3 regions of the Streptomyces sp. NPDC005393 genome follow, and region 2 is predicted to be linked to each of the others. Evidence: riboswitches for the same ligand, from Rfam matches in the RefSeq annotation. Region 2 holds a riboswitch; each other region holds the start of a gene.

Region 1 (10,257 bases), on a different contig from region 2:
TACCGGCCCGACCAGGTGTCCACGGGCGCCCAGCCCGACTGGTACATGGGCTTCGCCGAGGGTCTGGTCCGTGTGATGCCCGGCTGGGAGATCAACGCCTGGGGTCACACGCTCGTCCTGGGCGTGTTCATCCCGATCGTGGCCTTCCCGCTGGTTCTCATGGCGATCGGGGTCTACCCCTTCATCGAGTCCTGGATCACCGGGGACAAGCGCGAGCACCACATCCTGGACCGCCCGCGCAACGCCCCGACCCGCACCGCCTTCGGTGTCGCCTGGCTGACCGCGTACTTCGTCATGCTGATCGGTGGCGGTAACGACCTGTGGGCCACCCACTTCCACCTCTCGATCAACTCGATCACGTGGTTTGTGCGGATCGGCTTCTTCGCCGGCCCGGTCCTGGCCTTCATCGCCACCAAGCGCATCTGCCTCGGCCTCCAGCGCCGCGACCGCGACAAGGTGCTGCACGGTCGCGAGACCGGCATCATCAAGCGGCTGCCGCACGGTGAGTTCGTCGAGGTCCACCAGCCGCTCTCGCAGGAGCAGCTGCACGTGCTCACCCAGCATGAGCAGCCGGAGCCCTACGAGGTCGGACCGGCGGTCGACGAGAACGGCGTCACCCGCAAGATAAAGCGGTCGCAGAAGCTCCGCTCGAAGCTCTCCAAGAGCTACTACGGCGGGGACAACGTCATCCCGAAGCCGACGCGCGCGGAGCACGACGAGATCACCAGCGGCCACGGCCACCACTGATCTCTCGCACGGTTAGCTGACGCCACCGCCAGGGCCTCGGTCCGGACCTCAGGGTCCGCACCGGGGCCCTGGTCGTTGTCCGCCATACGGGCGTGGGGCCGATGGCGTTCTCACGCCGATAGGCTTGCCACGGGCCGCCGAAGAGCGGACCCCTTCCCTGCCCACCCACGGATCCAGGAGCGGACCATGGACGTTGTGACCCCGGCCGGAGGCGACAGCACCGCGACGGCCCGCACCTGGCCGGAGGTACTGACCTCGCTGCTCAGCGGCCAGGACCTCAGCGCCGACGACACCGCCTGGGCCATGGACCGGATCATGCGCGGCGAGGCCACCGACGCCCAGATCGCCGGATTCGCGGTCGCGCTGCGGGCCAAGGGCGAGACCGTCGACGAGGTGTCCGGTCTCGTGCGGACCATGTACGACCACGCGAAGGTGATCGAGGTCCCCGGGCCGACCGTCGACATCGTCGGTACGGGCGGCGATTGCGCCAAGACCGTCAACATCTCGACCATGTCCGCGCTGGTCGTCGCCGGCACCGGCGCGCGGGTCGTCAAGCACGGCAACCGCGCCTCGTCCTCCGCCAGCGGCGCCTCCGATGTGCTGGAGAAGCTCGGCGTCAATCTGGAGATCAGCCCGCGGCGGGTCGCCGAGATCGCCGAGGAGGCGGGGATCACCTTCTGCTTCGCGGTGAAGTTCCACCCGTCGCTGCGGCATGTCGCGCCGGCGCGGCGCGAGCTGGGCATCGCCACCACGTTCAACTTCCTCGGCCCGCTGACCAACCCGGCGCGGGTGCGGGCTCAGGCGACGGGCGTCGCCGACGCCCGGATGGCGCCGATCGTGGCCGGTGTGCTGGCGGAGCGCGGCTCGTCGGCGCTGGTGTTCCGCGGCGATGACGGTCTGGACGAGCTGACGGTGACGGCGACCTCGCAGGTGTGGGTGGTCCGGGACGGCGTCGTACGCCAGGAGACGTTCGACCCGCGGGATGTCGGGATGGACCTGGCCCCGGTGGAGGCGCTGCGCGGTGCGGACGCGTCGTACAACGCCGATGTGGCGCGGCGGCTGCTGGCGGGGGAGACGGGTCCGGTACGGGACGCGGTGCTTCTGAACTCGGCGGCGGCGCTGACGGCGCTGGAGCCGGGGGCCGGCGACAAGCCGCTCGCGGAGCGGATCGCGGCGGGCGTGGCGCGGGCGGCCGAGTCGATCGACTCGGGGGCGGCGCGGAGCGCGCTGGAGCGGTGGGTGCTGGCGAGCAACGCGTAGGTCTGCGGCCGGAAAACCAGCCCGTCCGGCGATTGAGGACACGCCCGGAGGGCGGGTCGGGGATCGGGGCCGAGCCCCGGCACTCAGCCCTTCCGGGCACTCAGCCCCTCCGGCAGGGCGACCAGTCGCAGTCTGAGGGGCGCGTAGACGACCAGCGCCGCGAGGAACGCCGTGTAGTAGGCGAGGTCGGCCCCGTGCAGGGCCTTGGCCACCGGGCCCGTGTACAGGCTGGTGTCCATGAAGGGCACCGCCGCCAGGAAGGCGGCGGCGAAGGCCAGGAGCGCCGGCCACCAGGGCTGTGCGGTCTCGGTGGCCGGGTCGAGAGGCGCGCCGCCCCGGCGGCGGGCGAGCCAGTCGACGGCCACGACCGCGACGAAGCCGGGAATCCAGTAGCCGACGAACAGCAGCACGTTCTGGAAGCGGGCGGTGGTGTCGGCGGCGTGCATCCACAGCACCAGCGGGAAGCCGAGTACGGCGGCGAGGCCCGCCGCGAGCGGGCGGGGGACGCGTACGCCGACGGTCTGCAGGGCCAGTGAGCCGCTGTAGTCGTTCATGGCGTTGCTGCACAGAGCGGCGAGCGCCACGGCCAGCAGGCCGAACGCGCCGACCGTGCCGCCGCCCAGCACCTCATCGACGCCCCGGGCCGTCTGGTCGGTGAAGGCGGCGGCTCCCCACAGCCCGAGTGCCTGGACGGCCACGAAGGAGACGGTGACGCCCAGGAGGGTGCACCAGAACATGCGGGGACGGGAGGTGGCGCGGGGCAGATAGCGGCTGAAGTCGCTGGCGTAGGGCGCCCACGACAGCGCCAGGCTCAGCGCGATCGTGCTGGTCAGGACGAACGCGCCGGCGCGGTCGGCGCCGTGGGCGGTCGCGGCGGGGTGGCCGCCGTGCGGCAGCTTGACGGCCAGGGCGAGGAAGGCCGCGGCGAGGACGAAGGTCATCACCTTCTGTGTGCGGTGGATGGCCTCGTAGCCCAGTACGCCGAGCGCCCCTTGGACGGCCATCATCACCAGCACCCCCAGCCAGAACGGCCAGCCGCACAGCCGGGCCAGCGCGTCGCCGCCGAACAGGCCGATGAGCGCGTCCCAGGCGACCGAGGACAGCCACTGCAGTACGCCGGGCACCGCGACAGCCCGGCCGAAGGCCAGCCGGGCCAGCGGCAGCTGGCCGGTCCCGGTGAGGCTGCCCCAGGTGCCCAGGTACGCGGTGGGCACCGCGCCGAGGAGGGTGCCGAGGACGACGGCGGCCAGCGCGGTGGTGAAGTCCAGGCCGAGGGTGACGCCGACGGTGCCGGTGAACACGCCGGTCATGGTGAGGTTCGGGGCGAACCACACGGTGAACAGCCGTCCCGGTCCGCCGTAGCGGTGGGCCTCGGGCACCGGCGCGATACCGCGCGCCTCCATTCGCAGATCACCGGGTGCGGCGGGCATCCGCCCGTCGAAGACGCGGGCATGCGGCGCTGACATGGATGACATCCCTCCGCCAGTACGAACTGGTTCAGGTTCGACGGGTGTGATCTCAGCCCCGCGCGGGGCACCCCGTGTCCGGTACAGCGGCCCACCCTAGCTGTCCGGGATGCGGACCGGGGACTGTGGGCGGCGATCCCCTCATGGCATACTCCTGCCCAGGTCACGAGTGACAGCGACTACGGCCCCGGCCCGCTGTCCGGCAACCCTCCGTCCGTGGCGGGGTGCCCCGGGTGATGACCAGGCCGCAGGCAGCGAGGTCTGCGGCAAGCGCGGACCCCTCGCACTAGGGGTCCTGGTGGTCGAGGGAGTTCTTCCGTGATGCAGCGAATGCGCTAGGGCCGGACGGCCCGTTCCACCTCATTTTTCCGCGCCCCGGCGGCGAGCCTCCGCCCGCGCGCGTCCGCATTCACGACCCCTCCCGGGAGGATTCGCCATGTCCGTGTACCCGTCTGTCGCCACCTGTGAGCCGCTTACCGTGCTGGGCAGCGATGTCCGCGTACCCCTGGTCACCGGCGGCGAGGTGACGTACGCCGCGCTCGACTACGCCGCCAGCGCGCCCGCCCTGCGGCGGGTGTGGGACGACGTCGCCGCGTACGCCCCGTACTACGGAAGCGTGCACCGCGGGGCGGGCTATCTCTCGCAGCTGTCGACCGATCTGTTCGAGAACAGCCGTAAGGACGTCGCCGCCTTCCTCGGCTGCCGCGAGGACGACCAGGTCGTCTTCACCCGCTCGACCACGGACTCCCTCAACCTCCTGGCCGCCGTGGTGCCGCAGGGCACGGAGGTCTTCGTGTTCGAGACCGAGCACCATGCCTCGCTGCTGCCGTGGGAGCGGCGGGATGGTGTGCGGGTGTGCTATCTGAGCGCGCCGCGCTCGCCGCGGCAGGCGGTGGAGACGCTGGAGCAGGCGCTGGCGGGCCGGGACGGCGGCCCGGCGCTGGTGTGTGTGACGGGTGCGTCGAATGTGACCGGTGAGCTGTGGCCGGTGCGGGAACTGGCCGCGGTGGCGCATGCGCACGGCGCCCGTATCGTGCTGGACGCCGCCCAGCTCGCCCCGCACCACCCCGTGGACATCGCGGAGGCGGACGTGGACTGGGTGGCGTTCTCCGGGCACAAGCTGTACGCGCCCTTCGGGGCGGGCGTCCTGGCCGGGCGGGCCGACTGGCTGCGGGAGGCGCGGCCGTATCTGGCGGGCGGCGGCGCGAGCCGCAAGGTCGCGGTGCGCGTCGAGGACGGGGCCGGCGGGGTGGACGTCGAGTGGCACACCACGGCCGCCCGGCACGAGGCCGGTTCGCCGAATGTGATCGGGGTGTACGCGATCGCCTCGGCGTGCAAGGCGCTGTCCGAGGCCGGTTTCGAGGGCCTGGTGGCACGCGAGCGGCACTTGATCGCGAAGGTGCGGGAGGGGCTGGCCGAGGTGCCCGAGGTGCGGGTGCTGTCGCTGTTCGGCGACGACGCCCCGCGGGTGGGTGTGCTCTCGTTCGTGGTGGAGGGCTGGAACAGCTCGCACTTCGCGGCGGCGCTCTCCGCGGAGTACGGCATCGGCGTGCGCGACGGCCTCTTCTGCGCGCATCCGCTGGTACGGACCCTGCTGGACAGCGAGCCCGAGGAGCCGGGCGAGTGCGGTGCGCCCGAGGCGGCGCCCGGGGAGCGTTCGCTGAACGCGATCCGGGTCAGCTTCGGGGCGGGCACCCCGGATGAGCATGTGGAGCGCTTCGTACGCGCCGTGCGGGAGCTCGTCCGGGACGGCGCCCGGTGGACCTACCGCACCGAGGACGGCCGCTGCGTCCCGGCCCGGGGCTGAGCTGAGCCGGGCCCAGGGGGGCGCGGCCCCCTGGGCCCGGCTGTCGAGGGCCTTGCCGAGGGGCCTGGCTGTCGAGGGCCTAGCTGTCGAGCCCGATCGCGAAGGCCGCCTCGAGGTCGTGCTGCGAGTACGTGCGGAAGGCGATGTGCGTCTCCGTGGAGGCGACCCCCGGCACCTTGCTGATCCGGCCCGGGATGATGTCCGCGAGATCGTCGTGCTTCGACACCCGCACCATCGCGATCAGATCGTGCGCCCCGGTGACCGAATAGACCTCGCTCACACCCTCGATCGCGGCGATCTTCTCGGCGATCTCCGGAATCCGGTCCACGCTGGTCTTGATGAGCACGATCGAAGTGATCACGGCTGGCTTTCTCCCTCGCTGGACCTGGCTGCGCCGCCCACTCTAGCCGTCCGCCCGAACCGGGCCCATGCGTAGAGAAAACCGAGCGTGAAGCCCACGAGATGGGCGAGATAGGCGACGCCGGGGCCGTCGTCGGCCTCGCGGGCGGCGAGCCATTGGAGGGCGACCCAGAAGATCAGGACGACCCAGGCGGGGAAGCGCAGCGGCAGAAAGAAGAGAAACGGGAAGAGGCTGGTCACCCGGGCCTGAGGAAAGAGCCACAGAAAGGCGCCGAGGACGCCCGAAATGGCTCCGGAGGCGCCGACCAGGGTCTGGGAGGAGTCGGCGTGCGCGGCGGCGTAGCCGAGAAGCGCGAGATAGCCGGTGGCGAGGTAGAAGAGGGCGAACTGGACTCGCCCCATCCGCTCCTCCGTCATAGCGCCGAAGACGTAGAGAAACAGCATGTTGCCGAGGAGATGCAGCCAGTTGCCGTGGACGAAGAGCGCGGTGAGCGGGGTCAGCGGCTCGCCGGGGGTGCCGCTCCACAGGGCGCTCGGGACCACCCCCCAGCGCTCGAAGTACGCGGACTGCGCCTCCACCAGCTCGCTTCCCGTGCCATAGCCGGGGTTGAGCCCGGAGGCCGGTCCCAGGACGAAGACCAGGCAGCACAGGGCCATGAGGGTGTAAGTCATCAGGGGGCGGCCGGGCCCCGCCGACGTCTCGATCATGGTCAGATCATCGCGTACCAGGTGCAACCTGCACAGAGTGCCTCGCCGCGAGACGGGCACGGCGCAGGCCAGGGCTCAGGCCGTAGGGTGACAGGACGCCGATCAGCCCAGAAGCGAGGACGCGAGACGATGGCCGTTCCCCTGCCGACCGCCGACACCCGCTGGCGCTGCACGCTGTGCGGCAATCTCACCCGGTTCGATGTGACCCGCTCGACCAAGGCCGTGGAGTATGTCCACCTCGACCTGGCGGGGGAGTCGAGAGTCGAGGAGCGTGAGGTGGTCAGTGAGACCATTGAGTCAGTGCGCTGTCGCTGGTGCAACGCGGTCGACCAGATTGAGCTGGTGGACCGCCCGAGTGCGAGCCCGAGCGCCTGAGAACGGAGCGATGACAGGTGGTGGAGCGGACGGGCGGCCCCGGAGCGGCCGGTGACGCCGAGGGCGTCACCGAGGCGCTCGACGGCCCCCTGCCGGAAGGGGTGCGGCGGCGTGTCGTGGCGCTCGTCGCGGATGCGTTCGGTGGTCTGACGGTCACCGAACTGCCACCTCAGCTGCGGCAGTACGCCCGTTTCACCCCGACCCGCCGGGCGAAGTTCGCGGGGAACGCGATGGCCGCCGCGGTGGAGAGCGACCCCGTCTTCCGGCAGCGGATCGCGGGGCGGCTGCGGGAGACGCAGCCGGAGCTGGCCGAGGCGATCGAGGGCGGTTCGCCGCCCGCCGCCGCCGATCCGGTGGATGTCGCGGCGGTGGCGTATGTGCTGCGCCCGGTGGGCTGGGTCAAGCTGGTCGAGGCCGCCGGTGAGGAGGCCCAGCGGGCGTCGGCCGAGCGGGCCGGCGAGGAGGCGGCGCGTGAGCTGCAGCGGCTGCGCGACGAGCTCGCGGAGGCCAAGGCGGCGGCGCGCGGTGACGCGGAGCGGGCGCGCGCCGAGCTGGATGCGGCGCGCAAGGAGAGCGACGCGCTCCAGCGCAAGTTGCGGAGCGCGCTGAGCGATGTGAAGCGGGGCGCGGCGGCGCTGCGCAAGGCCGAGGCCGAGCTGGACTCCGTACGGTCCGAGGCGGCCGCCCGGCAGGCGACCGCCGACGGCGAGGCGCGTCGGCTGCGGGCCAGGCTCGCGGAGGCGGAGTCGGCGCTGGAGGCGAGCCGGCGGGCGGTGCGCGAGGGGCGCAGCGTGGAGGACATGCGGCTGCGGCTGCTGCTGGACACGGTGCTGGACGCGGCCCAGGGGCTACGGCGCGAACTGGCGCTGCCGCCCGCGTCGATGCGTCCGGCGGACGCGGTGGAAGCGGTCGAGCCGGGGAAGATGACGCCGAAGGACATAGCGACCAGGGCGCTGTCGGAGACGGACCCGGCGCTGCTGGACCAATTGCTCGCGCTGCCGCAGGCGCATCTGGTGGTGGACGGCTATAACGTCACGAAGACCGGTTATCCGACAATGCCGTTGGAAAAGCAGCGGCTGCGGCTGCTGGGCGGTCTCGCGGTGCTCGCGGCCCAGACGGGCGCGGAGATGACCTGTGTCTTCGACGGGGCGGATCTGGCCGCTCCGGTGCTGCTGGCACCCCCGCGCGGGGTGCGGGTGCTGTTCAGCAAGTCGGGGGTGACCGCGGACGAGCTGATCCGGCAGCTGGTGCGGGCCGAGCCGCCGGGCCGGCCGGTGGTCGTGGTGTCGACCGATCGCGAGGTGGCCGACGGGGTGGCGCGCGCCGGGGCGCGCCCCGTGGCATCGGCCCTGTTGCTGAAGCGACTTGCGCGCACCTAAGTGAAGTCTGATTATCAGCACAGCGTCAATTGACCGTCACTGCCCGTGTGATGTTTGTAAAAGATGCCCTCGAAGGGCGACTTTTTTGCCGTTGGGATTTGAACGGATCACGGCGGGGTCACTAAGGTCGGCTCGAACCTTCGCGCGGTTGATCATCCATCGGGGATGGCAGCGGGGGTACCGCCGAGTCCGTGCCCTGACGCGGAGCCGGGGATTCAACCCCCCAAACCCGGTAGGCGGCTGGAGGAAGAAGGAGCTCGCCCCCGTGGCGTCCCACCGTCGACCCAAGCAGCCGAGCCGTACTCGGGTAACCGTTTTCACCGTCACCGCGGCTGCCGCCGTCGCCCTCACTTCCCAGGCCGCCCAGGCCGCTCCGAAGCAGGACAAGAAGGACGTCAAGGAGCAGGTCGACAAGCTCTACGACGAGGCGGAGCAGGCGACCGAGAAGTACGACGGCGCCAAGGAGAAGCAGCAGAAGCTGGAGAAGCAGGTCGGCGACCTCCAGGACAAGGTGGCGCGCGGTCAGGAGGACCTGAACAAGCTGCGCGACGGCCTGGGCTCGATGGCCACCGCCCAGTACCGCACCGGCGGCATCGACCCCTCCGTGCAGCTGCTGCTCTCCTCCGACCCGGACACCTACCTCGAGAAGGCGTCCACCCTCAGCCAGCTGAGCGGCAAGCAGGCCCAGTCGCTGCAGAAGATCGCCGACAAGCAGCGCACGCTCAAGCAGCAGCGCGAAGAGGCGTCCACCCAGCTGCAGGACCTGGCGGACACCCGTAAGGCGCTGGGCAAGAAGAAGGACGAGATCCAGGGCAAGCTCGCCAAGGCCCGGCAGCTCCTGAACACCCTCACCGCCAAGGAGCGCGCCGCGCTCGCGGCCAAGGAGCAGGAGCGCGCCAACCGCTCCAGCCAGCGCGCGAACCTCGGCAATGACGTGCCCGACTCGCAGCGGGCCGCCGCCGCGCTCGCCGCCGCCAAGACGAAGATCGGCTCCCCGTACGTCTGGGGCGCGACCGGCCCGTCCTCCTTCGACTGCTCCGGCCTCACCGGCTGGGCGTACCAGCAGGCCGGCGTCCAGCTCCCGCGTATCTCGCAGGACCAGGCGAACGCCGGCACCCACATAGGCCGGGGCGAGCTCAAGCCCGGCGATCTGGTGCTCTTCTACGGCGATATGCACCACATAGGCCTGTACGCGGGCAACGGGCAGGTGCTGCACGCCCCCAAGCCCGGTGCCAACGTGCGCTACGAGTCGATGGACAACATGCCGTTCCAGTTCGGCGTGCGGATCTGATCCCAGGCTTCGTCGAAAGGGTGCGGGCCCCGTCCTTTCGGGCGAATCCCCGCACCCCCGCGCTGACCCCCACCCCGTCGTGACCTGCGTCTCCGGCGGGGTGTCAGTTTGTCAGCCCGCCCATTCCCTTGGCTCGGGGCACAGCCGCACGGCTACTGTCTGCCGCGCAGGTCTCCCCGACACTGCGGAAGGGAGTGCGGCTTCCCATGACGTCCGCTCGCCGCGCCTCGAAGCCCGGATTCCGCCGGGCCACCGTCTGGACCACCGCCTCGGCGGCCGCCGTGGTCTCCGCCGCCGCGCTGTCCGCCGGGCCGGCCGGCGCCGAGCCGCATGATCCCGCCGGCGGCCACCCGGCCGCCCGGCCCGTCAGCAGCCGGATCGACACGCTCTACGCACAGGCCGAGCGGGCGACCGAGCGGTACAACGCCGCGCGGACACGCGCCCACGGGCTGCGCTGCCAGGCGGACCGGATCCAGGACCGCGTCGCCCGCGGCCAGGAGCGGGTCAACCGGATGCGGATGGCGCTCGGCGCCCTCGCGGGCGGGCAGTACCGCACCGGCGGGTTCGACCCCGGTATCGCCCTGATCCTCTCCGAGGACCCCGCCCACTACCTCGACAAGGCCGCCATGCTGGAGCGGATCACCAGCCGGCAGGCCGACCGGTTACGGGTCCTCAAGAGCGCCCAGCGCACCCTGCGCCAGGAGCGGGCGGAGGCCGCGGCCAAGCTGGTCAAGCTGGAGCACAGCCGCAAGGCCGTGGCCCGCCACAAGTGGGCCGTACAGCGCAAGCTGGCGACCGCGCGGCGGCTGGTCGGCGCGCTGCCGCCGGGTGAGTGGGAGACCTACGCGCGCGCCTCGCGCGACG
Region 2 (10,257 bases):
GCCGCGGGTGCTCGGTGTGCTCCGCGCGTTACGTGCGCTCCGTCCCGTCCGTACGGAAGACCAACTTTCCGTTCTCCACGTCGACCTGGACGGGGTGGTGCGGCCGCAGCGTGCCGTCGAGCAGCATCCGGGAGAGCGGATTGTCGACCTCGCGCTGGATCGTACGGCGCAGCGGGCGGGCACCGTACTCCGGCTTGTGTCCGCGCTGGGCGAGCCAGTCGACGGCGGCGGGGGTGACGTCGACGGGGATGTCCTGGGCGCGCAGCCGACGCCGAGTCTCCTCCAGCATCATGTCGGTGATCTGCCGCAGCTCTTCATCGGCGAGCCGACGGAAGATGACGATCTCGTCGATACGGTTCAGGAACTCCGGCCGGAAGTGCTCGCGCAGGGGGCGCAACACCCGTTCCTTGCGCGCCTCTTCGTCGGCTTCCGCGTCTCCGCCACCGAATCCCAGGGCGCCGCGTCCGGCGATGGTCTCCGAGCCGAGGTTGCTCGTCATCACGATGACGGTGTTCTTGAAGTCGATGGTGCGGCCCTGGGAATCCGTCAGCCGCCCGTCGTCCAGGACCTGCAGCAGGATGTTGAAGACATCGGGGTGAGCCTTCTCCACCTCGTCGAGGAGCACCAGCGAATAGGGCTGCCGGCGCACCGGCTCGGTCAGTTGCCCGGCCTCCTCGTGTCCGACGTAGCCGGGCGGGGCGCCGATCATCCGGCTGACCGTGTGCTTCTCCTGGTACTCGCTCATGTCCAGGCGGATCATGCGGTCGTCCGTGCCGAAAAGCGCCTCGGCCAGCGCGCGGGCGAGTTCGGTCTTGCCCACGCCGGTGGGGCCGAGGAAGAGGAAGCTGCCGCTCGGGCGGTCGGGGTCGGCGAGGCCGGCCCGGGAGCGCAGCACGGCGTCGGCGACGGCGGAGACGGCCTCTTCCTGCCCGATGACTCGCTTGCGGAGGTGTTCCTCCAGACCCAGCAGTCGCTCCCGCTCTTCCTGGGTGAGGCTGCTGACGGGGATCCCGGTCTGCCGGGAGACGATCTCGGCGATGTCCTCGACGGTGACCTCGGCGACGCGCCCGCCGTGGGCGCGCCCGCCGTGGGACTGCGCTCCGGAACCCTTGGTGATCTGGGCGCCCAGCTCGGCGATCCGGTCCCGTAGCGCGGTGGCGCGTTCGTACTGCTCCGAGGCGACGGCCTGGTCCTTTTCCCGGGTGAGCTGCTCGACCTCGCGCTCCAGGGCGCGCAGATCGGTGCCGCGGGCGCTGGAGCGCAGCCGTACGCGCGCCCCGGCCTGGTCCATCAGATCGATCGCCTTGTCGGGCAGGAAGCGGTCGGTCAGATAGCGGTCGGCGAGCTCGACTGCCGCGAGCAGCGCCTCGTCGGTGTAGCGGACCTGGTGGTAGGCCTCGTACCGGTCGCGCAGTCCGCGAAGGATCTCGACGGCGGCCGCGGGGGTCGGCTCGGGGACCATGATGGGCTGGAAGCGGCGGGCGAGGGCGGCGTCCTTCTCGATGTACTGGCGGTACTCCTTGAGAGTGGTCGCGCCGATGACATGCAGTTCGCCGCGGGATAGGGCGGGCTTGAGCAGATTGCTGGCGTCCATCGAGCCGCCTTCGGAGCCGCCGCCGGCACCGACGACGGTGTGCAGCTCGTCGATGAAGACGATCAGCTCGTCGGAGTTGGTGCGGATCTCGTCGATGATCGAGGTGAGCCGCTGCTCGAAGTCGCCGCGGAAGCGGGTGCCGGCCACGACGCTCGCGAAGTCGAGTTGGACGACGCGGCGGCCGAGGAGGATGTCCGGTACGTCGGCGTCGGCGATCCGCTGGGCCAGCCCTTCGACGACGGCGGTCTTGCCGACACCGGCCTCGCCGATGAGAACGGGGTTGTTCTTGCCGCGCCGGGCGAGCACCTCGATGCTCTGCTCGATCTCCTCGTCGCGGCCGATCACCGGGTCGATCCGGCCCTCGCGGGCCATTTCGGTCAGATCGCGGCCGAAGCGGTCGAGGGTGGGGGTGGCGCTGCGGTCCACGACGGGCCGTTGGTCCACCGTCGGGGCGGCCGGGGGCCCTGCCTGCGGTGCGGCCCGGGGTTCGAAGCGGGCGGCGTTCAGGATCTGCCCGGCCGTGGAGTCCCGGTTGGCGGCGAGCGCGATCAGCACATGCTCGGGGCCGATGTACGAGGAGCCGCGGGAGCGGGCTATCTCATGCGCGTCGAGCAGCGCCCGCTTGACGGCGGGAGTGACGGCGACCGAACTGCGCGGCGGGCCCTCCCCGGCCTCCCGGTCGATCTCCTGGGCGATCCGGTCGGGGTCGGCTCCGGCGCGGGAGACCATGGTCCGGGTCGGCTCGGCCGAGAGCGCGGCCCGCAGCAGATGCTCGGTGTCGAGGTCGGTGCTGCCGTGCTCGGCGGCGTACGAGGCGGCGGCCGAGACGAGGTGGCGCGCGGGCTCGCTCATCAGCCGGCCGAAATCGACATGCCGTGAGTCGGGACGCTCTCCGGCCGGCCCGGTTCCGAGAAAGCGGGCGAGGAAGTCGCCGAGGGGGTCTGGCCCGTAGTCCTCAGGGCCTTGGTTCCCACTGCCCATATAACCATTTTAGCGGTGCTCGGCGCATTGAACCCGTCGAGCGGATCCGCGCTCCCCACGCTCAGCTCCCCGGGCGGCGGCGTTCGAGGACGACCAGCGCGGCATCGTCGGCCTGGTGGCCGCCGATATGGCTGAGCAGATCGCGCCGCAGATGGTCGACGAGGGGTTGTGGGCCCTCGCCGTCCCAGCTGGGGAGCCGTGCGGTGAGCGGGTAGAAGGTGCCCTTCGCGTCGCGCGCCTCGATCACCCCGTCGGTGTAGAGCAGCAGCAGATCGCCGTCCTCGAAGGGGAAGTCGTCGATGTGGTAGCGGTCGGCCGCGAGGTCGCCGAGGCCGAGCGGGAGCGCGGGCGCCCGGCCCTCCAGCGCCTTGACCGTGGAGTGGCGCAGCAGAATCGGCGGCGGGTGTCCGCAGTTGACCACCCGCACCGCATACCGGTCGTCGGGGATCTCCAGCACGGCGGCGGTGACGAACGACTCCCCCGCCCCGGGCGCCTGGTCGGCGGGTTCGGTCCGCTCCGCGGACAGGGCGGTGTCCAGATGCGCCACGAGGTCGGTCAGCGGGACGGGCCAGTGGGCAATGGCGCGGAAGGCGCCGAGCACCAGCGAGGCGTCCGCGACAGCGGTCAGCCCGCTGCCCCGGACATCGCCGATGATCAGCCGGGTGGCGTGCGAGGTGCGCGCCGCCGCGTACAGATCGCCGCCGATCTCGGCGCCCGGTGCGGCCGCGAGATAGACCGAGGCGATCCGCAGCGGGCCGACCCGGGCGGGCAGCGGGCGCAGCAGCACCTTCTGCGCCACGTCGGCCACCACGCGGACCCGGCTCAGCTCACGGGCGTGGCGGTCGAGTACGGAGCGGAACAGCACGATCAGCACGGAGACCAGAACCAGGGTGAGGAGCTCGGCCAGGCGGCTGGGCGCGGCCAGGGCGCCCTCCCACACATTGATCCCGATCTGGGCGCCCACCGCCACGAGTCCGACGTAGCCGGTGAGCAGGGGCCCGGCGAACGACGCGGTCATCGCGGGGGCGGCGATCAGCAGTGGGCTGAGCCGGACGCTCGCCGGGGCCAGCACATCGCCGACCATGATCAGCAGAATGAGCGCCAGGGGAATCGCGACCAGGCCATGGCTGTGCCGCCCTGGCCGGCCCGGTTCCGGGGGACCCTGCCGCATGTGCACATCTCTTGCTTACGCCCGGGTCCGGTCCGAGCGCCAGTCCCTTCCCTCTCATCCGCTGGTTGCGGGCCGGCGGCCCGCCGCCCCTGGGCCGTCCGTCTCGTCCCGGGCATGGGCTGAGCCCACACGGGACCGGGCCGCGCCTGCCCACGATCTCCTCACAGGGATCTGTGGGAAATTCCGTCGTCGCAGCTCAGGCCTGATGCCGTGCGACGCCCCCAAACGCTGCAGCACAGGATCCCAAACGTCTCTGCAGTGTTTTTGCAGTTCACGACATGCGTCGCACTCGCCAGAACGATGCCGTGATGCACCGGAACCTGTGCACCCTGCGAAGGCGGGACCCCCTCGATCGGCATCACATACTGGCGCTGTGGGGTGAGGGTCTCACCCATAGGACGGCACACCGCTCGCTACTTAAATAGCCGCACGTGCAGCCTTGCAGTGTGCCCACCTCTCATATCCCACAGCAGCTCATCGACCGCCGCGTCTATCTACTCCTCCTGGACGACAGGACCGCCTCATGCTGTGCGGCGGTTGCTGCAGTGCCTGGACCGTCCCGCAAGCGTTGCTCACGCCCGGCGTCGATTTTCCAGACGGAGCCGCTCACTATCTCGCCGAGCGGTTTCGCATCACCGAGCCTCGCTTCGGATCGGTCTACGGAGTCCGCGAAACGCAGGGCTTCATGATCTCCGATTCCAGGAGTCGGGTCGTGTTCACTGACGACGAGGTCCCTATTGCTGTATTGATCAGCGAAAATGAGTTAACAGAATGTGAAGAAGCTCGGGCGGTTGTGCAACGCCAGCTGCAAAGCGACGCACATCGGGTCCCCGACGACGAGGCGCTACCGAAGGATCCGCCCGGCGAAGAGCCTCATCGCGATGAGGAGCACTGGGGAGATACCTGATTCTCGGTGGGCGGCGCGCGCCGGGCCCGCTCGGCACCAGCGGATGAGTTGGCGGAGAAGCCCAGCTGGATCGCCGCCGGCGGTCTTCTCGGCGTGCCTGAAGTCGATCCATTCGTCACTGATGCGGATCTGCCAGGCGAGGGTCTTCCAGGGGCTCGGTGGCGTCGGCGCAGGCGGCATCGGTCCAGTCCTCGAAGAGGGGTCGTCGGCAGTGTGGTGGCACCGCGATTACGCAGGTACACGAAGAGAAGGTCGCAATGCCACCCGAACCGTCAGTGTCGAGGCTGATGGGGTCAGTTCTCCGGGGAGTGCCTGGTTGCCTGCCAGCCGCGCATTGGTGCCTCCTCGGTTCCAAAGCAGCAAAGCAGTCTCCATGCCGTTGCCGACCAGGCGAACACCGCGTCCTGCCCGAACTGCCGGCCGAGTGCGTGTGCTTCGTGGTCACTCAGACCGACGACCGCTGCGCTGTCCTCGGTGTGCTGGCCTTCCGCGTCACCCCCGACAGCGGGCCACCACCGAAGTCCACGTCGGCGCAGCAGGCCGAGCAGCTCTTGGTGGGCGCGGTCGTTGTCCAGTCGGGATGCGAGGCAGCCGCCAGGGTTGTGGGCCGTGACGACGTGGACGGTCTCCTCGTGACGGACAGGAAACGAGCCGACCGTCACCCCGCGCGGAGCCGGAGCCACTCGGACCGTTCCTTCGGGCAGTTCGATATCCACTACGGCCTGCTGGTAGAGCGTCCACTGCAGCGTTCGGGCGATCGGTGTGTCAGCGGGCATGGGGGCCTCCGTCCGAGAGGGACCCCCTTACCCGCCGGGCAGGGAGATCCGCGCTTACCCCCACGGGCTGTGGGGGCCTGGTCTTCCCTGGAGGGCACCTTGCGCGGTGGGCGAGGTTGCCAGCCGACGCTCGTCCAGGGGCGCGATCGGCTTCGTGACCGGGACGGATGCTGGCACAGGAACCGGCTGGAAGTCCAGCAGGGGAAGGCATTGCCACATCTCGTCCGCAGCGCTAGCCTGCCTGCGGTCATGAGCTCCAGTGAGAAGCCCCGGCTTGCTGGACAGCATCCCGCCCGCAGCGGGTGCTCCGGGTGACGACCAGCCCTGCGCGAAACGCGCAGGGAAAAGCGGATCACCGGGGTCGGCGCGCCACCGGGGTCCTCGACCCCGGAAGGACTGTGCCGTGCACGTGACGCCTGCCCACCCCGTCCAGGATCCTCCCCCCTTCGTTGAACTCGATCTTGCCGCGGTCCATGCCCTGTTCTCCACCGCCGCTGTCAACAGCAGCGGGCAGCTCGCCCGGCGAGAGCTGCTCACGCGCTGGCTGGAGGAGGGCTGGCACATCGCCTTCTACCGAGCCGCCGACGGCCGCCTGTTCGTCCGCAAGAGCAACCCGACGCAGTCGCCGGACACTTGGGCCTTCATGGACCACGCCCTCAAGGTTCCTCTGGAATCCGCCTACCTCGATCCGAGGTGGACGGCACGCGCGGAGCCGGCCAAGGAATTCCGAGGCGAGGAAGACGACCCGTTGGGGGACGGCTTCGACTGGGTGCCCGAACCGGATCGCGTGCCCGGCGTCGTGCCCGCGCACAGCGCCGTCCTGCACCGGAGCACCCAAGACTGGGAGCTCACCCTGGAAGGCAGCGGCGCGGAGGGTGACACCCCGGTGCTCACCATCCCGATCCGGCAACCAGCGGCTGCGGCACATTCAGACTCATCGGATCCCGCACACACCGCTGCGCTGCTCGACGCCGGCACCGCCGCACTACACGAGTCCGGATACTCCCTGATCGACGGCTGGGAGCGCGAGACAGACCACTGGTACGACTACATCCAAGCCTCCCACGTCCCTGAACGCTGGGGCCACCAGGACACAGTCCTGGACGAGGGCGCGTACGCCACCCTGGTGCCCGACGAGGTCAAAGGATGGCATCTCCTGGTCAACGACGTCCGGAGCGACCGGTGGTGGGGGGCCGACGCGTCGGAGGTCTGGGTGGACGAGTTCCTTCAGCTGGACGACCCGCTGGAGGACGTCACGGAATGGGACCCCGCCTGGCTCCTCACCCTCCTCGACAGTGCGCTGCACGCCGCCGGCTACCGGATCGATTTCGAACGACCCTCGCAGCGTCACACCTATGTTGCCGTGACCAAGCTGACGCAGGATGACGCTGCTCAGCAGCCCCTACCCAGCGATTAGCAGCGGCACTGCCACCACGAACCGCGCCGGCATCCGAGGCTGTCTTCCGTCGTGCGCCGAAGATGTGGTCCCGGATCGCGAATCCAACGACGATCAGGACGAACAGAAAGGCGCGCAGCACGACGAAGCCGCCAAGGGGGTCACAGGACCACTCGTTCGGCGGCTGTTGGCGCGCTTGTAGAACTCCATCCGCTCGGCGCGCAGGTCGCTCTACAACTACGACTGCCGCGCCAGCGCCTCGGGTCGTGTGGTTTGCCAGCACGCGTTCTGCAGGTGGGAGTCCGTCATTCTCCCCCACTTACGTACAACTGTGCTTCGCGCCGTAGCGGAGAGGTTTTGTCCCAGACGTGCCAGCGCCCCCCGCAGGCCGGATCTTCGCCGTAGGCTGCATCTTCCGGAAATCCCGGTACGGGCGGCCTGACGGGTTTCGGAGCCTCTTTGAGGTTGCGCCCACACTTGGGGCAGTTCTCCGGGTTTCTCATCGGGTACATGCCCATGCAGTCCTCCTCGCGTTGCCGAAATCCCACGTACCGCCGAGGCCTGATCTTCGTGCACGAGTCCTTCCCCGAGGCCATGGCGGCCGGGGCGAAGCCTACGGCGACCTGGAGCGAGACAAAGCCCGAGGACGGTCCTGTCGAGGAGGTGGGAAACCGGCGGCATCAACCGCTTGAGGTGGCCCCGCTCTTCCGGTCTCGGGTGACCCCAGCAGGGGGCCACGCGGGAGTGAGTTCCGGCCTGAGCCGGGGCCGGCTCGAGCCGGCCCCGGTCTGCTGATCGACCGTGAAGATCGCCGCCTGGCTGTTCTGCGCTGCCGTGCGGTAGAAGTTCTTCAACCCGGGCAGGAACGCCTGGGTGTAGGCGATGTCCTCCGTGTCGCCGGTGCCCTGGTAGGCGTCGAAGGTGAGCGTGGCGAAGCGATCGCGCAGCCACTGCCCGCCAAGTGGTTCCAGGGCTGCCGCAACATCGCGGACCTGCTCCACGGTGACGCAGCAGACGCTGTAGTCGGCCCCTTCGTGCAGTGGTACCCCGCCGAGGGGGACATGCGCCAAGGGGAAGTCACCGTTGTCGAATACCAGGTCGCCGTCCGTGAAACAGCGGTGCAGCGCGTCCCAGGACTTGTTGAGTTCGCAGAGACGTTCCAGGCCCCAGCGCTCCTCGATCTCTTCGACGACTTGCATCAACTCGTCATCGTTCTGGCAGGCCAGTAGACGTTCAGCATCATTGCCGTCCGGAGCGAAGCGCACCGCGCGAGCCGTCATCATGCCTCCCATCGCTGCGAAGACGCGCACGGGTGATCCAGCCACGCGCTCGACGGGCAGGCGCCTTGGGCCGCCTCCATCGACTGGCCTGTAGGCCGACTCAGCAGCTCGAGTCCTGGCAGTGGATCGAGGCGTCCGCATACCTGCTCAGCCTTACGGAAGTTGCATATCAGAGCGGCCAACCCAACGGCTGATAACGGGGGTTATCAGAATTTCAGTCCCGCCCCTTCTCGTTCTTCCGTCACCTTGGGTCCCGCAGCCACCTCGCCGCCGACCGGAACCGAAAGGACGGGCCCGGCAGCGGCTGCCGCCTACTGCGCCAGGTCGGCTCCGCCGGCTGGGACGAACTGGGGGCAGCAAAGACAACCGCCAGACCTGGGGAGGGACCGCTTGGACGACACCGGTGAGCAGGAGTTGACCGTCTACTACCGCCACTTGGCGGCGATACTCGGCCGCAGTGACGATGACAACTTCGATGCGCTGATGGAGCAAGCCGAGCACGTCACTGGAAGAAGTTACGAGACCACGCTCCAGGATCATCAGCAAACCTTCCGTCTCCTCTGGCAACACCTAGAGCGCAGCGGTTACCTGCGACGCATCCACCGCGAGGCCCCCGCTCGCCTCACCGCCGGCGACGTGTCCCCCGCCGAGGCAGCCCGCTTGGAACTGTTCCTGACCGTCTACGCAGGAGTTCGCGCCACCCCCGCCCGCGACACCTGAGCCACCGGGATGCGCGTCGGCACCGCACCGGATCTTCTCAGCAGCCATGGGCCCCGGCGGCCGCCGCCGCAGCACCCGGAGCCGTCACCGAACACCGCAGCAAAGCCGGCAGCACACCCCGACAGGAGGCGCGAGGTGCTGCAGACACGGACAGCTGCCGCCCTCCACGTCCCGAAGAGCGATGTGTGAGCTGCCCATCGCATCCCGCACCGCGCCCCTCTCAGCACTGAGGCCGCCTCAATGATGCTCACAACTTCATCACAAACCCTCCATGAGACGCACACATGCGTCTCCGGAACCACTAACTTGACCATCGCTCACCCCAGCCGCCCGCCGCTTCCCGCGTACGTGCCTGCGGGTGACATCCGCTTGCAATCGGGGGGATCCGATATGACGTACGTCGAAGACTCGTTGGGCCCGCGGTCGGCGCACCGCCTTGTGCATGCCGTCGGGGAAAGGCCCGTTCTGCACCGTTCGGCCGTGCAGCGTCCCAGTGCCGGAGAAGAGGCCCGCCTGCCCGATCCGGAGGAGCACGCGAAGGCCCCTGTCGCCGTCGTCGGACTCGGCTACGTGGGACTGCCCACCGCGCTCGCCCTGCTCGCTGCGGGCAACGAAGTCATCGGGCTCGACGTGAGCGACGCGCGTCTGGAGGCCATACGCAGCGGCGACGTGGACCTGCTTCCCAGCGATCACCAGCGTCTCAGCCGCCATCTGGACCACGCCCGTTTCACCCTCACCTCGGATCCCGACCAGCTCGGCCGAGCCCGCACGGTCATGATCTGCGTGCCCACGCCCGTGGACCGGCACCTCGTACCGGACCTGACCGCCATGGCAGCGGCCTGCGCGACCGCTGTCGCCCACGCCGTGCCCGGCCAGCTGCTCATGCTCACCTCGACCACGTACGTGGGCACGACGCGGGACCTGCTGATGAAGCCGCTCACCGGGCGGGGCCTGGAGGTGGGCAGCGAGGTGTTCGTGGCCTTCTCGCCCGAGCGCACGCGAGCCTGCCCGACCTCCGCGCCGCCACCACCCTCCCGGCCAAGGGCCCGGACGGTGACGGGAGGCTGGAGCGGTCGCGGCGCGATGGTCTGACGACGCTCATCAGGCGCCGCCCACGGCTCGTCGGGGCCGGAGCCGCGGTGGTGGCGCTGGCGATCGCCCTCCCCTTCACCCCGTTCGTGCACGGGGGGCAGGCGGACGAGAACCACTCCTCCGGGACACCGTCGTCGAAGGACGTGTCCGCGAAAGACGTGTCGTCCGTGTTCGGCAACACCCACACCGCCGATCCCTGCGCCCTGACCGACGCCACCGCGCTGCGCCGGTTCGGCGACACCGAACTCGACCGGGACTACGGGAACTTCGACCGCTGCGACGTCCTCGTGACGTCGGGCGATGACAGCGTCGTGGACGTGGAGGTGAACTTCGACGGCGG
Region 3 (9,409 bases), on a different contig from region 2:
GGTCGGTGGCTGGCTGGAGGCGGGTGGCCGACCCGGGGCGGGGCTGGGGTTTGTGTGTGCTGTGTGGCGTGGGCGGCGCTGGGGCCGGGGTCGGTGGCTGGCTGAAGGCGGGTGGCCGGCCCGGGGCGGGGCTGGGGTTTGTGTGTGCTGTGTGGCGTGAGCGGCGCTGACACGTCGGCCGCGCTGAAGGTCTGTCTGAAGGTCTGTCGACGGCCGAGGCTTTGTTGACGGTGCCGGTAGGGTCACCGACATGGGCAGCCACCCCCTTCCTGTACCCACCACAGCCGCCGGCCGCGAGGGCCTCGCGGCCCTCCTCGAACGGCCCGGCCGCGCCGTCGTCGGGCTCGACTTCGACGGCACGCTCGCCGAGATCGTCCCCGACCCCGACCAGGCCCGCGCCCACCCCGGCGCCGTCCCGGCCCTCTCCGCCCTCGCCCCGCTGCTGCACTCCGTCGCGGTGATCACCGGCCGCCCGGCCGAGGTCGCGGTGCGGTACGGCGGCTTCGCCGGGGTCGAGGGACTGGACCGGCTCGTCGTCCTCGGCATCTACGGCGCCGAGCGCTGGGAGGCGGCGAGCGGCGCCTTCCAGGCCCCCGAACCGCACCCCGGTATCGCCGCCGTGAAGGCCGAACTCCCGGCCGTCCTGGAGGCGAACGGCGCCTGGCGCGGCACCTGGATCGAGGACAAGGGCCGCGCCGTAGCCGTCCACACCCGCCGCGCCGACGACCCCCAGGCCGCCTTCGAACAGCTGCGCGCCCCGCTCTACGCCCTGGCCGAGCGCCACGGCCTGATCGTCGAACCGGGCCGTCTGGTGCTGGAGCTGCGCCCGCCGGGCATGGACAAGGGCGTCGCGCTCACGGAGTACGTACGGCAGTTGGGCGCGGAAGCCGTGCTCTACGCGGGCGACGACCTCGGCGATCTGGCCGCGTTCGCGGCGGTGGAGAAGCTGCGGGAGGAGGGCGTCCCGGGCGTGCTGGTGTGCAGCGGTAGTACGGAGGTGACGGAGCTCGCGCAGCGAGCGGATCTGGTGGTCGACGGCCCGGCGGGCGTGGTGAGCCTGCTGGAGGCGTTGGCGGAGGCAGCGGCTGGCTGATCTGCCGGCCCGGCGGGCGTGGTGGCCCTGCTGGAGGCGTTGGCGGAGGAGCTGGCGGAGGCAGCAAAGCGCTAGCGCGGGCCACGCCATCGGCGCTAGCGCGGGCCACGCCGCCGGCGCTAGTGCTCTGACCGGGAAGGTTCACCGGGTTGTGGCAGGCGGTGCAGGGTTCGTGGAAATCCGTTTCGAGCGTTGCCCTGGTGCTTCTACTGTGGCGCGGTGATGACTCAGGTGATCGTTCTCAACGGTGGTTCCAGCTCCGGGAAGTCCGGGATCGTTCGGTGTCTGCAGGCAGTCCTGCCGGATCCGTGGCTGGCCCTCGGGACAGACACGCTGGTTGAGGCGATGCCAGCGTCCTTGCAGGCGTCGGATGGCGGGATCGAGTTCGCTCCGGACGGAGAGGTGATCGTCGGGCCGGAGTTCCGAACGCTGGAAGCGGCATGGATCGAGGGCGTCGCCGCGATGGCCCGTGCGGGCGCCCGGGTCATCGTCGATGAGGTCTTCCTCGGCGGAGCGGACTCACAGCAGCGATGGCAGAAAGCTTTGGGCGAACTGCGAGTGCTGTGGGTCGGCGTCAGGTGTGACGGTGCGGTTGCCGCAGGCCGTGAGGTCGCACGAGGCGATCGGATCACCGGGATGGCCGCGTCCCAGGCGGATGTGGTCCACCAGGGCGTGGCCTATGACCTGGAGGTGGACACCGCGCATGCCGAGTCGATGGAGTGCGCACGGACCATCGCCGTACATGTCAAGTGATCGACGGCCCGGCTGTCTGCCGCTGTGACCGCAGCGCCGGGAGGAGTCAGGCTGCGGTGGTGAGGGGGCGTCCTCCCCAGCGGGTGCCCTTCTCGCTGCGGATGCGGGCACGCTCGCGGCGCTGGGCGGCGAGGACGTCGGGGTGGCGGGCGTTGGCGTTGCGCCAGCGCAGGTAGGCCTGCAGCTCACGGGTCTGGACGGTGTGGTTCGGATGGTTCGAGTTGGCGAGAGTGAACTGCCGTAACGGTCCGAAGTGCGCCTCGATCGGGTTGGCCCAGGAGGCGGTCGGGGTGAAGCACAACTCGACCTTGTGCTTCTTCGCCCAGGCGCGGATCTTCGCTCCCTTGTGCGCGGAGAGGTTGTCCATGATCACGTAGATCGGGGCGCCGTCCGGACGGGCCTTCCGGATCGACTTCAGCGCGGCCAGGGACTGGGCGGCGCCCTTGTGGCGGTGGTTGACGCCCCAGAGGGTGTCGCGCCGATCGAATAGCAGCCGTGGAAGTAGGTGACGCCGTGGGTGCGGTGGTAGGTCGCCGGGACGCGGTCGGACTTGCCCTGCCTGGCCCAGCAGGATCCGCCGGTGGGGCGGATACCGAGCGGCCCGAACTCGTCGAACGCGAAGACCCGGTCCGGGAAGTGCTCCAGGACGTGCTCGATGCGGTCGAGTTTGGCGTCGCGGTCGGGGTCGGTGGATTCCTTCCAGGTCTTGGTGCGCTGGAAGGTGATGCCGCATCGGGCGAGCAGGCAGCGCAGGGCCTCGCGGCCGATGCGGATCACCCGGCCGTGGACTGTGCGCAGGTAAGCGCAGAGTTTGCGGAGGGACCAGCGGGTGAAGGGCTCGCCGAGTTTGCGCGGGCGGGTGGTGGCCGTCGCGATGACGAAGTCCTTGTCGTCATCGCTGAGTTGGCGGGGACGGCCTCCCGCCCACTGAGGGTCCAGGCAGGCCAGGCCGATCTCGTTGAACCGGTGGATGACATCCCGGACGGTGTCCTCGTCGGCCTGCACCAGCTGGGCGATCACCGGCACCCGGTTCCCGCCGGCCGAGGCCAGCAGCATCATCGCCCGCCGATATCGCACCGAGCTGGTGCTGCCCCGGCGCACGATCTGCTGCAGCCTCTGCCCCTCCTGGTCGGTCAGCCTGCGCACGCGAACGGGCTCTGCCACTGCGCCTCCACCTTGCTGGATCGAGTGTCTCCACATCCAACCGCCTCAGCAGCCTCGGCCGCGAACAGCAACCCGGTGAACCTTCCCGGTCAGAGCACTAGCGCCACGCCGCCGGCGCGCTTACGCCTCCAGCGCCCGCAACTGCGCCAGGAACCACGCCTGCGGCGGCAGCGCGGTCGCCGCGGCCGCCAGCCGCTTCGTACGCTCCGCCCGCTCCCCGTCGCCCATCCGCAGCGCCTCGTGCAGCGCCTCGGCCGTCGCCTCGACGTCGTACGGGTTGACCACCAGCGCGTCCTCGCCCAGCTCCGCGTACGCGCCGGCCTCTCGCGACAGCACCAGCGCGCACCCCTGCTCGGAGACGACCGGCACCTCCTTCGCCACGAGGTTCATGCCGTCCCGGATCGGGTTGACCAGCGCCACGTCGGCCAGCCGGTAGGCCGCGAGGGAGCGCGCGAAGTCGTCCTTCACATGCAGGGCGACCGGCTGCCAGCCCTCCGTGCCGTACTCCGCGTTGATCTCGTCCGCGATCAACCGCACCCGCTCGGTGTAGTCGCGGTAGACCGTGAGGTCCTGGCGGGAGGGGTAGGCGAAGGCCACATGGACCACGCGCTCGCGCCACTCGGGGTGGGTCTCCAGCAGCCGCCGGTACGCCAGCAGCCCCCGGACGATGTTCTTGGACAGCTCGGTGCGGTCCACCCGGACGATCGACTTCCGACCGGGCCCGATCTGCGCCCGCAGGTTCGTCAGCCGCTCGTCGACATCCGCCTGCCGCGACCGCTGCCGCAGGAACTCCGCGTCCGCGCCCAGGCCATGCACCCCGAGCAGGGTCTCGCGCCCCTCGAACCGCACCGCCGTCGCCGCGCCGCCGCCCTCGCGTACGACCTCCGCGCCCAGCACCGCCGCGCAGCAGTCGGCGAAGGCCGTGGCCCAGCGCTCGGTGAGAAACGCGGCGCGGTCGCCGCCCAGGATGCCGCGCAGCACCTGCGCCGCCACCGTGTCCGGCAGCAGCCGGTAGTAGTCCGGCGGCGCCCAGGGGGTGTGCGAGAAGTGGCCGATCCGCAGATCGGGCCGGCGCTCGCGGAGTATCCCCGGCACCAGCGCCAGGTGGTAGTCCTGCACCAGCACGACGGCGCCTTCGGCCGCCTCCTCGGCGAGCGCGTCGGCGAAGGCCGCGTTGTACGTCTCGTATGCCGCCCACTGGGCGCCGAACTCCGCGTCGAAGACCGGCTCGACGGGGGTCTGGTAGAGCAGATGATGGACGAACCACAGCACCGAGTTGGCGATGCCGTTGTACGCGGCGGCGAAGACCTCGGGTGCGATGTCCAGCATCCGCACCTGCTGCCCGCCCGTGTCCGCGGTGCTCAGGTGGCCGCGCTCGGCGCGCCGGGCGGCCTCGCGGTCGCCGTCCCCGAGCGCGGCGCATACCCACACCGCGCCCGCGTCGGGGCCGATCGCGCTGAGACCGGAGACCAGCCCGCCGCCGCCGCGCTTGGCGGTGAGCGAGCCGTCTTCGCCCAGCGCGTACGAAACCGGGCCGCGGTTGGACGCGACGAGGATCTGTGCGGTGCGCGGCGCTCCCATGTCGCGAGCCTAGCCATGTGGCGCGCCGCGCAAACATACGTGCGGTTTGTTGCCTCCGTAGGAGCGACGCCCCGCCCGCCGCCCGCCGCCCGCCGTGCTCTGTGCTCTGTGCTCTGTGCGCTGGGCATCCGGCATGTGCGGTTTGTTGCCCCGTAAGCGCTACCGCCCCGCTACGCCGCCCGCCGCGCCTCGTACTCCGGGATCTCGATCATCGGCGGCCGCTCCTCCGTGTCCACGGCCGTCGTCCGCGGCTCGAAGCCGTGCTCGCCCCGGTCGAACTGGGTCAGCCGCGGCCGCACCAAGTGGCCGCGCGCCAGCCGCAGCTGTGCGGTGCGGTAGATCGCCGCCGCCATCCGGCCGAGCGCCTGTCCGTCCTGGTGGCGGTGTTTGCGTACCCCGATGTCCACCTGGGCGAGGGCGTCGAGCCCGACCGTGTGCAGCGCGTCGACCAGCAGCCCCAGCTCGACCCCGTAGCCGACCGGGAAGGGCAGCCGCTCCAGCAGGGAGCGGCGCGCCGCGTACTCGCCGCCCAGCGGCTGGACGAAACCGGCCAGCTGTGGCCAGTGCAGATTCAGCAGCGGCCGCGCGACCAGCTCGGTGACGCGTCCGCCCTGGCCCACGGCTTCGCCGAGCGGCCGGTCGTACATGCCCTTGACCAGCTGCACCCCGGGGTCGGTCAGCAGCGGGCCGACGATCCCCGAGACAAAGCGCGGATTGAATTCCCGCAGGTCGGCGTCGATGAAACAGACGATCTCGCCGCTCGTGGCCAGCAGCGACCGCCACAGCACCTCGCCCTTGCCGGGCAGCGCGGGCAGCCGGGGCAGCAGCGAGTCGCGGTGTACGACGGTCGCGCCCGCCGCCGCGGCGACCTCGGCCGTACGGTCCGTCGAACCGGAGTCCAGCACCACCAGCTCATCGACGAGCGGCGCCGCCTCGCTCATCAGCTCGCGGCGGATCGCCCCGGCGATCTCGCCGACCGTCGCCTCCTCGTTCAGGGCGGGCAGCACGACGCTCACGGTCGTCGCCGTGTCGCGCTTCGCGGCCAGCAGGCGGTCCAGCGGACGGTCGTCGGCGGACCAGGAGCGGTGCTCCAGCCAGCGCTCCACCTCATCCAGCACCTGTATCTCTCCCTGCTGTGATCCATCTCGCGGTTCGGACGGCTACCTCAACCATCAGGGCCTTCGGTTACAGTCTTGAACAACGCACGTCACCGTCGTATGTCGGGGGTCATAGTGCGCATAAATGCCCGGGCTCGGCCCGCGGCCATACCGCTCATCCAGAGGGGCAGAGGGAACGGCCCGTTGAAGCCCCGGCAACCCTCCAGCTGGTCCTGCTTTCGCAGCGGGGCTCCCAGCTCGGGAAGGTGCCAATTCCGGCTCGTGGCGAAATGCGTCCCGAGGAAGATGAGGAGAAAGGGCCTCGCCTCCATGGCTGTGCAATCTGTAGAAAGCTCAACCACTTCTTCCGCCGCCTCCGGCACTTCCGGCACTTCCGGCTTCTCCACCCCTTTCGGCCCCGCCGTCGCCCTGTCCTGCCGTGAGTGCGGTGAGCGTTTCGACCTCGGCCCGATCTTCGCGTGCGAGGCGTGTTTCGGGCCGCTCGAGGTCGCGTACGACCTGCCGAGCGGCGACCCGGAGGGGCTGCGCCGGCAGATCGAGACCGGTCCGGACAACATCTGGCGCTACGCCCCCCTCCTGCCGGTTCCGGCGGACGTCGCGGCCACGCCCAGTCTGAACCCCGGCTTCACCCAGCTGGTCAAGGCCGACAACCTCGCCCGTGAGCTCGGTGTCACGGGCGAGCTGCACATCAAGGACGACTCCGGCAACCCCACTCACTCCTTCAAGGACCGGGTCGTCGCCATCGCCGTCCAGGCCGCCCGCGCCTTCGGCTTCACCACCCTCTCCTGCTCCTCCACCGGCAACCTCGCCGGCGCGGTCGGCGCCGCGGCCGCCCGTGCGGGATTCCGCTCCTGCGTCTTCATCCCACACGACCTGGAGGCGGGCAAGGTCGTGATGGCGGCCGTCTACGGCGGCGAACTGGTCGGCATCGAGGGCACGTACGACGACGTCAACCGCTTCTGCAGCGAGCTGATCGGCGACCCCGCGGGCGAGGGCTGGGGCTTCGTCAACGTCAACCTGCGTCCGTACTACGGCGAGGGGTCCAAGACCCTGGCGTACGAGATCTGCGAGCAGCTCGGCTGGCGGCTGCCGGACCAGATCGTCATCCCGATCGCCTCGGGCTCCCAGCTCACCAAGATCGACAAGGGGCTGAAGGAGCTCATCGCGCTCGGTCTGGTCGAGGACAAGCCGTACAAGATCTTCGGCGCCCAGGCCGAGGGCTGCTCCCCGGTCTCCGCCGCCTTCAAGGCGGGCCATGACGTCGTACGGCCGCAGAAGCCGCAGACCATCGCCAAGTCGCTCGCCATCGGCAACCCGGCGGACGGCCCGTACGTCCTCGACATCGCGCGCCGCACCGGCGGCGCCGTGGAGGACGTCAACGACGAGCAGATCGTCGACGCGATCAAGCTGCTGGCCCGCACCGAGGGGATCTTCGCGGAGACCGCGGGCGGGGTGACGGTCGGCGTGACGAAGAAGCTGATCGAGGACGGGCTCCTCGACCCGACCCTCACCACCGTCGTCCTCAACACCGGTGACGGCCTCAAGACTCTCGACGCGGTGGCCCCCACCACCGGGCCCTCCGCCATCATCCGCCCCACCCTTGACTCGTTCCGAGAGGCTGGCCTCGTATGAGCGTCAACGTCCGAATCCCGACCATCCTGCGCACCTACACCGGCGGTCAGGCCGAGGTCAGCGCCGAGGGCGCGACCCTCGCCGAGGTCCTGGAAGACCTGGAGAAGAACCACCAGGGGATCTCGGCCCGCGTCCTGGATGACACCGGCAAGCTGCGCCGCTTCGTCAACGTCTACGTCAACGACGACGACGTCCGGTTCGCCGACGGCCTGGGCACGGCCACGCCGGACGGCGCCGGGGTCTCGATCATCCCGGCGGTCGCGGGCGGCTGCTGACCTCCGATCACCCCCTCACCTTTGGAATCGCCCCGTCCGGGGAGAAACGGACGGGGCGATTCCGTGTGTGGAATCGCGATACAGTTGCCCCGCTTCTCCCATGGCCCCGCCGTCGGACCCGCATATGAGAACTCGTCAACTTGTGCGCAAAGTGTGAGCGCGATTTGTCGGGTTAGTGCTCTATGCCCGGCCCGGCTTGCCCGAACTTCACGGGAATTCTTCACTTTTTACCGATCGGCCATGCCCAGAATTCTCGTCCGATTGACCTGTTGCAGAGGGCGTTGGGACGGATACATTCAGCGGCGGTCGACGCGTTCCGGCGCACACCCTCCATGACCGGAGGGTGAGGTCTGACCCGGGTCCGCGGAGTGCGGTCCTGCGCAAGGGCCAGTAATAGGGGAGTTAGGAATGGCTCAGGGCACCGTCAAGTGGTTCAACGCGGAGAAGGGGTACGGCTTCATCGCGGTCGACGGTGGTGCGGACGTGTTCGTCCACTACAGCGCGATCCAGATGGACGGTTACCGCACCCTCGAGGAAGGCCAGCGGGTCGAGTTCGAGATCTCGCAGGGCCAGAAGGGCCCGCAGGCGGACATGGTCCGCGTGGCCGTAGGCTGACGCGCCGACGCGAGGCAGCTGACTGAAGTGTCGAAGGGCCTGTGCCCCCTTGGGGGTACGGGCCCTTCGGCGTACGCGCCCTGCCCTGCGCTCCCTTGCCTTCTGTACCCCCTTGACCGGGCGCTTGCGCCCACCCGTCGCCCGACCGCCACCCCTCAACGACGCCTTCGGGCGCTTGCACTCATAGGGGTCGAGTGCTAATCATTGGCGTTAGCACTCTGACGTTGAGAGTGACAGAAGGACCGGGTCGGTGAGGCCCGCCCGGCAGTACGGGGCAAGGAACCGTACGGCCGGCAGGCCGTCCGTCGCGGGCGCCAGCGCGGTCCGGAGCAATCCACCCCGTCTTGGGAGGACCACTTCACATGGCCAAGATCATCGCGTTCGACGAGGAGGCGCGGCGCGGCCTCGAGCGCGGGATGAACCAGCTCGCCGACGCCGTCAAGGTCACCCTCGGCCCCAAGGGCCGTAACGTCGTCCTCGAGAAGAAGTGGGGCGCCCCCACGATCACCAACGATGGTGTGTCCATCGCCAAGGAGATCGAGCTCGAGGACCCGTACGAGAAGATCGGCGCCGAGCTGGTCAAGGAGGTCGCGAAGAAGACGGACGACGTCGCCGGTGACGGCACGACGACCGCGACCGTCCTCGCCCAGGCGCTGGTCAAGGAAGGCCTCCGCAACGTAGCCGCGGGCGCCAACCCGATGGCTCTCAAGCGCGGCATCGAGAAGGCCGTCGAGGCCGTCTCCGCCCAGCTGCTCGAGCAGGCCAAGGACGTGGAGACCAAGGAGCAGATCGCCTCCACCGCCTCCATCTCCGCCGCCGACACCCAGATCGGCGAGCTCATCGCCGAGGCGATGGACAAGGTCGGCAAGGAAGGTGTCATCACCGTCGAGGAGTCGCAGACCTTCGGGCTCGAACTCGAGCTCACCGAGGGCATGCGCTTCGACAAGGGCTACATCTCCCCGTACTTCGCGACGGACATGGAGCGTATGGAGGCGTCGCTCGACGACCCGTACATCCTGATCGTCAACTCGAAGATCTCCAGCGTGAAGGACCTCCTTCCGCTGCTGGAGAAGGTCATGCAGTCGGGCAAGCCGCTGCTGATCATCGCCGAGGACGTCGAGGGCGAGGCCCTGGCGACCCTGGTCGTCAACAAGATCCGTGGCACCTTCAAGTCCGTC

Evidence for each region. Region 2 has a riboswitch for S-adenosylmethionine ahead of ABZS71_RS14660 (DUF3293 domain-containing protein). Riboswitches for the same ligand answer to the same signal wherever they lie in the genome.
Region 1: it holds a riboswitch for S-adenosylmethionine, as region 2 does, so the genes downstream of both, ABZS71_RS08615 (aminotransferase class V-fold PLP-dependent enzyme) here and ABZS71_RS14660 (DUF3293 domain-containing protein) in region 2, are expected to answer to the same signal.
Region 3: it holds a riboswitch for S-adenosylmethionine, as region 2 does, so the genes downstream of both, thrC (threonine synthase) here and ABZS71_RS14660 (DUF3293 domain-containing protein) in region 2, are expected to answer to the same signal.

The regions. Positions count from the first base shown of each region.
Region 1 covers NZ_JBEXFG010000006.1:61,501-71,757, reverse strand. Annotated here, with positions in the region: gene ABZS71_RS08630 (ubiquinol-cytochrome c reductase cytochrome b subunit) at 1-747, shown strand, start outside; gene trpD (anthranilate phosphoribosyltransferase) at 934-2,007, shown strand; gene ABZS71_RS08620 (cytosine permease) at 2,091-3,473, opposite strand; TPP riboswitch at 3,465-3,558, opposite strand; SAM riboswitch class IV at 3,635-3,752, shown strand; gene ABZS71_RS08615 (aminotransferase class V-fold PLP-dependent enzyme) at 3,910-5,280, shown strand; gene ABZS71_RS08610 (Lrp/AsnC ligand binding domain-containing protein) at 5,360-5,641, opposite strand; gene ABZS71_RS08605 (rhomboid family intramembrane serine protease) at 5,638-6,348, opposite strand; gene ABZS71_RS08600 (hypothetical protein) at 6,478-6,723, shown strand; gene ABZS71_RS08595 (NYN domain-containing protein) at 6,741-8,102, shown strand; gene ABZS71_RS08590 (NlpC/P60 family protein) at 8,368-9,393, shown strand; gene ABZS71_RS08585 (C40 family peptidase) at 9,600-10,257, shown strand, end outside.
Region 2 covers NZ_JBEXFG010000014.1:16,244-26,500, forward strand. Annotated here, with positions in the region: gene ABZS71_RS14645 (ATP-dependent Clp protease ATP-binding subunit) at 29-2,575, opposite strand; gene ABZS71_RS14650 (PP2C family protein-serine/threonine phosphatase) at 2,637-3,746, opposite strand; gene ABZS71_RS14655 (hypothetical protein) at 4,270-4,653, shown strand; gene ABZS71_RS14660 (DUF3293 domain-containing protein) at 4,947-5,429, opposite strand; SAM riboswitch class IV at 5,475-5,589, opposite strand; SAM riboswitch class IV at 5,675-5,783, shown strand; gene ABZS71_RS14665 (hypothetical protein) at 5,833-6,846, shown strand; gene ABZS71_RS14670 (DUF1877 family protein) at 7,506-8,135, opposite strand; gene ABZS71_RS14675 (hypothetical protein) at 8,496-8,825, shown strand; gene ABZS71_RS14680 (NAD(P)-binding domain-containing protein) at 9,306-9,917, shown strand; gene ABZS71_RS14685 (hypothetical protein) at 9,968-10,257, shown strand, end outside.
Region 3 covers NZ_JBEXFG010000025.1:12,145-21,553, forward strand. Annotated here, with positions in the region: gene otsB (trehalose-phosphatase) at 251-1,093, shown strand; gene cpt (chloramphenicol phosphotransferase CPT) at 1,316-1,846, shown strand; partial or broken gene ABZS71_RS21105 (IS630 family transposase) at 1,893-3,010, opposite strand; gene ABZS71_RS21110 (trehalose-6-phosphate synthase) at 3,131-4,591, opposite strand; gene ABZS71_RS21115 (glucosyl-3-phosphoglycerate synthase) at 4,762-5,709, opposite strand; SAM riboswitch class I at 5,861-6,001, shown strand; gene thrC (threonine synthase) at 6,019-7,341, shown strand; gene ABZS71_RS21125 (MoaD/ThiS family protein) at 7,338-7,616, shown strand; gene ABZS71_RS21130 (cold-shock protein) at 8,025-8,231, shown strand; gene groL (chaperonin GroEL) at 8,594-9,409, shown strand, end outside.